2 linked regions of the Pelosinus fermentans DSM 17108 genome follow. The protein of the gene in region 1 interacts with the protein of each later gene in a pairwise test. Links are inferred from orthologs where the notes say so. Each region holds a gene or a part of one and is shown on either strand. Other genes may lie near its edges.

Evidence for each region. The genes of interacting proteins can lie anywhere in the genome.
Region 2: the proteins of rlmB (region 1) and tsaE interact in binary tests that used the Escherichia coli proteins (3 or more experiments, as listed by UniProt). The link is inferred for Pelosinus fermentans DSM 17108 from one-to-one orthologs.

The regions. Positions count from the first base shown.
Region 1 is NZ_AKVN02000001.1:4,184,256-4,187,150, reverse strand. The notes cover bases 41-2,895. They hold rlmB (23S rRNA (guanosine(2251)-2'-O)-methyltransferase RlmB), read left to right. Parts: upstream 41-1,019; coding sequence 1,020-1,772; downstream 1,773-2,895. Other genes in these bases: FR7_RS19345 (VanW family protein), read left to right, coding at 1,769-2,895; thyX (FAD-dependent thymidylate synthase), read left to right, coding at 61-747; FR7_RS19360 (Mini-ribonuclease 3), read left to right, coding at 41-64. Outside these bases: more of FR7_RS19360, read left to right, coding at 1-40. UniProt on the Escherichia coli protein: Specifically methylates the ribose of guanosine 2251 in 23S rRNA.
Region 2 is NZ_AKVN02000001.1:3,298,120-3,300,862, reverse strand. What follows is about bases 1-2,703. They hold tsaE (tRNA (adenosine(37)-N6)-threonylcarbamoyltransferase complex ATPase subunit type 1 TsaE), read left to right. Parts: upstream 1-957; coding sequence 958-1,449; downstream 1,450-2,703. Other genes in these bases: rimI (ribosomal protein S18-alanine N-acetyltransferase), read left to right, coding at 2,135-2,581; tsaB (tRNA (adenosine(37)-N6)-threonylcarbamoyltransferase complex dimerization subunit type 1 TsaB), read left to right, coding at 1,431-2,138; thiL (thiamine-phosphate kinase), read left to right, coding at 1-929. Outside these bases: tRNA (adenosine(37)-N6)-threonylcarbamoyltransferase complex transferase subunit TsaD, read left to right, coding at 2,719-2,743. UniProt on the Escherichia coli protein: Required for the formation of a threonylcarbamoyl group on adenosine at position 37 (t(6)A37) in tRNAs that read codons beginning with adenine.

The DNA.
Region 1 (2,895 bases):
AGCATTTGCTGTTATTGCCCGGGAAATGACAAAGACTGCTAAGAATAGTGGGGAAAAGAAATGAAAGTAAAATTGATATCTCATACTCCTGAACCAGAGCGAATGGTAGCAATGTCGGCAAGACTTTGCTATTCACCAGTTGGGGCAGAGGAATTAGTGGAAAATATGTCTAGTGCCCAGGTAGAGAAATTGGTAAGTAAGATTGTCGAAATGGAACATTTATCCACATTGGAACATGTAAGTTTTACCTTTGCAATTGAAGGCGTATCCCGGGTATTAACTCATCAGCTGGTTCGTCATCGTATTGCCTCTTATTCGCAGCAATCTCAGCGGTATGTTAGTGAACATGATTTTGAATACATTATGCCTCCTGCTGTAGCGGCGAATGAACTTGCTAAAGCAAAGTTTGAAGAGCTGATGGGGACGATTCAAAGTACATATAATGAATTGGTAGAATTAGGTGTTCATAAGGAAGATGCAAGATATTGTTTAGCGAATGCTGCGGAAACTAAAATTGTAGTAACGATGAATGCTAGAACCTTACTGCATTTTTTTGAATTGCGCTGCTGCGCAAGAGCACAGTGGGAAATTAGAAGTTTAGCAGAACTTATGCTCAGGGAAGTAAAAAAAATTGCTCCGCTGCTTTTTAAAAAAGCAGGCCCAACTTGTATAACAAGCAATTACTGTGGTGAAGGTGAGCTAACTTGTGGTCGCTTAGCAGCTATGAAAGGTAGTGCTAAAAAATAATTTTTAAAATGGAAATGAACCACAAAGACACAATACCGCTGTCGCGGTACACAAAGGAACTAACAGATGTACATCCCTTTGTGTTCTTTTTGCGTCTTTGTGGTTTATTTTGTATCCAGCCAGACCGTTGCCATATAGGTGGGTGTATAGAAGCAGGATTTTTTGCTTCCATGGTGTAATTTAGTCTATGAGAAAATGATCGTTACACATACCTGGCAGCAAATAAGGGAAAAATAGATGTCGTAAAATGAATAAATGAAAGGGGATATATAATGGCCGAATTAGAAGAGTTTATTATGGGACGTAATAGTGTGATGGAGGCCTTAAAAAGTGGTCGTCCGATCAATAAAATATTCGTGGCAAAAGGAGAAAGACAGGGATCGATTCGTGAAGTGATTGCCTTGGCTCGTGAGAGACGGCTTATCATACAAGAGGTAGAAATGAATAAGTTAGACGGGATGACAGACGGACAAAAGCATCAGGGTATCGTAGCGAGTATACCACCTGTAGCTTATGCGGAACTGGATGATATCTTAGCCAAAGCAACAGCACCTGACCAAACTCCTTTTCTTGTTCTTTTGGATGAGTTAGAAGATCCTCATAATGTAGGAGCTATTTTACGTACATCGGATGCGGCGGGAGTACATGGCGTACTGATGCCGAAAAGGCGCAGCTGTCCTTTATCAAGTACGGTAGCTAAAACCTCGGCTGGTGCAGTAGAATATGTACCAGTAGCAAGAATTGGCAATGTTTCGCAAACCTTGGAAGAATTAAAAAAAGCAGGAATGTGGATCGTCGGGGCTGATATGGATGGAGAAAAAAATTACTATGAAACAGACTTGACAGGACCTATTGTTGTAGTTGTTGGCAATGAGGGCAAGGGGATGGGACGTTTGACAAAAGAACATTGTGATTTTGTAGTTCGAATTCCCATGCTTGGTAAAATTAGTTCTTTAAACGCCTCCGTTGCCTGTTCCTTACTTTTATATGAGGTTGTCAGACAGCGGGAGATGAAAAATAAGTGAAGAAAACGTGGTTAGGAATGACCGCGCTGGGGATTTTGGTCGTAGTTATTATCCTTTTTTCTTGGTATCCTAAGGTATATAAAGGTGTAATACTAGAAGGCGTGGATATTGGCGGATATAGTCGGGAAGAGGTAGTTCAATTATTGTCTTCATGGCAAACTCAGTATCATAAGAAATCAATTGTAGTGCAGTATGGTGATATAAAATCAAATGTGGATGCTGAAAATATTGACTTGGGCATTGATGCGAATGCTACATTGGATCAAGTTTGGAATTATGGACGGCGTGGGTCTTGGTGGGAAAGAATACAAAATATTAAGACTGGCTGGGAAAAGGGCTATCCTATATCTCTGACCATCAAGTATAATGAAGACAAGCTAGAGAGTCTAATCCAGCAATGGAAAGATGCGATTGATCGTCCGCCTCGCAATGCGGTTATCAATTTATGGACCGGGACACTTGTTCCTCATGAACTAGGATATGCTTTGGATTGTGATGCTTTGCGTCCACTGATTCTAGATGCATTCAAAACAGCGAATCGCTCTGAGATAACCTTGCCTGTGAAAGTAATCCAACCGAAAGTAACCATGGAAGATATTACAAATGCAGGTATGAAGGAAATCTTAAGCAGTTATACGACAACTTTTAATAGTGGAGATGCCAACCGTACAGACAATATCAAATTAGCTGCTTTGAATACCAATGGAACCATTGTATATCCTGGAAAGATTTTTTCTTTTAATGAAATAGTAGGGCCACGAGAAAAAGAGAATGGATTTAAAGAAGCGCTAGAAATTGTTGATGGTGAATTTGTTCCAGGCATTGGCGGAGGAATATGCCAAGTTTCTTCTACGCTGTATAATGCTGTTCTTTTAGCAAATTTGAAAATTGTTGAAAGATCCAATCATTCGAAGCCTCTTAGCTATGTACCCTTAGGTCGGGATGCTACAGTTGCATATGGTGCACTGGATTTTCAGTTTATGAATAATACTAAAGAACCCTTACTGATTCTGGCAGAAGTAGAGGATAATAAATTGGTAGTTGGAATTTTGGGGCCGCATCCTTTAGTGGAGAAGGTAGAAATTCAACATGAGAGTCAGAAAACAATTCCGCCGATCATTGT
Region 2 (2,743 bases), 890 kb from region 1 along the record:
AAAATGTAGTGATTGGCATTGGGGATGATGCAGCAGCTCTGATACCAGCCCCTCATCAATTGCAATTGGTTACTACTGATATGCTGGTAGAGATGGTCCACTTTGATCTATCGACTACCAGTGCCTGGCAGTTAGGGTATAAATCGATTGCAGTAAACCTAAGTGATATTGCAGCAATGGGAGGACATCCAACCCATGTTGTTATATCTATCGCTTTGCCCAGCTATTTGTCTGTAGACTTTGTCGTATCCTTATATGAGGGAATGAAGGAAATTTGCCATGAATTTGGTGTTAATATAGTTGGTGGGGATACCGTATCGAGTCCTAATGGATTGGTGATTAATGTAACGGCAATGGGTGAAATCGATCCAAAGAAGCTTCAGCGGCGTTCGGGAGCTGATGTGGGAGACTTAGTGGTGGTAACGGGTTCATTAGGTGACTCGGGATGCGGATTAGAGCTCTTGCAGCAGGGAAAATGGACTGATTATGAATTCTTTCAGCCTTTAGTGACAAGACATGTAATTCCAAGACCGCAAGTTACAGCGGGAGCGATGCTTGCGTCTTTTGGTTCAACAAGTATGAATGATATTAGTGATGGTTTGGCAAGTGAAGTTAATGAGATTGCCAGGGCGAGTCATGTAGGGATGCGAATCTATGCTAAGATGATTCCCTTGTCGGCAGAAGTCTGCGCTGCAGCCCGTGCTTTGGGGAAAGAGGGTCTAGAGTACGCATTATATGGTGGCGAAGATTATCAATTGGTCTTTACGATTCCACCCCAGCAATTCTCACTGGTATCCCAAGCTGACCTTGGTACCAAGCTGACGGTCATTGGAGAAGTGATTGAGGAAAGATATGGTGTGCTATTGGTGGATGAAGAAGGAGCAGAGTCACTGCTAGAGCCTAAAGGATATAATCATTTTCGCCAGTAGGCTGGGTAATTAGGAGGAATTTTTTCGTATGCTGGAATTTAAAACAACTTCCCCGGAGGAAACATCGGCGTTTGGCAAATGTTTGGCCAAGATACTATCTGCAGGGAAGGTAGTATGTCTGGTTGGAGATCTCGGGACTGGGAAAACCTTATTGGTACAGGGATTAGCAGAAGGATTGGGCATAGCAGATAGCGTACATAGCCCCACTTTCACCATTTTAAATGTGTATGAAGGACGCTTTCCTGTATATCATTTTGATTTATACCGATTAGAAAATGCTGAGGAATTGTTTGATATTGGTTTTTATGAATATACGGAAGCAGATGGGCTTTCAATCATTGAATGGGCAGACAAGTTTCCTGAAGAGCTGCCTGATGAATATTTATGGATTGAGATACGTTCGAGCTTTGAGAAAAATGAAGGTAGCGTAGAGGACAGAGTCTTACAGGTACGGGCACTTGGAGCTACTTATGAACAACTGTGTGAGGAGCTGAAACAGACATGCCAATTCTTGCGATAGATACAGCTACGTTAGTGTCCAGTGTTGCTTTAGCAACTGTGGACAACGTATTAGCTGAGATTACATTACAAACAAAAAAAACACATTCTGAATTATTAATGCCTCATATTGCTAAACTACTGGATATGGCTCAGGTGGCTAAATCGGATCTTAAGGGGGTAGCTGTCAGTATTGGACCTGGTTCCTTTACAGGTCTTAGAATTGGTTTATCTACGGCTAAAACCTTAGCCTATGCTTTACAGATTCCTGTGGTTGGCGTACCTACTCTGGCAGCCATGGCTTACGGCTGTCCGGTTCCCGGAGTGATTCTGGCTCCTATGCTGGATGCGCAAAAGGGAAACGTCTATCAGGCATTATTTGAATGGCATCAGGGAGAATTAAAAGAGATACAGCCAGCGATTGTGACAGAGGTTACTGCTGCTTTAGAGAGTTTGAGTCAGCAGGAAAGACCTGTAATCGTAATGGGAGAATCTGCGGTCATGTATCGTGACAAAATAGAACAGATTGGAAAAAATCTAATACTTGCTGCACCTCATGTGGTTATCCAGCGAGCCAGCAGTGTTGCCGGTTTAGGTTATAAGCTGATCAAGCAAGGAGTGCGACATGATGTAATGGGTTTAGAACCTTTATATATTAGACGTTCAGAAGCTGAGGTTTTATGGGAGTGTCGTCATGGAGTTGCCAAATGACCGTAATGATGGTACGGCGTATGAATACGCTTGATATTGATGGTGTTCTTGCAGTAGAGCAGCAATCCTTTACGACTCCCTGGTCTCGCGAGGGATTTGTTAATGAAATGAACAATGAATTGTCCTATTATTTGGTGATGGTAGAGGCTGGTAAAATCATTGGCTATGCAGGTATGTGGCTTATTGTAGATGAAGCACATGTTACGAATGTAGCGGTTTTACCCGCATATAGAGGGAAAAAATTAGGCGAAAAATTAATGTCTGCTCTTCTTGAACATGCGAAGAATAGGGGAGCGGTTAGAATGACCCTGGAAGTGCGTGCTTCTAATACCGTTGCTCAAGGTCTATATAGTAAATTTGGTTTTACATCCCAAGGAAGACGGCGTAATTATTATACGGATACCAAAGAAGATGCACTCATTATGTGGTGCGAGAAGTTATAAAGAAATTTCGATAAATAAAAAAAGAGCCACTTTCGTGGCTTATAGGGTGATTGATGATACTTACAATATGTCATAGTGGGTAAGAATGTGACTATTATTGTATTGATTGTAATGATAGAAAGATGGAGGCCTTTGTTTTGAAAAATACGCAGCAGGAAACCA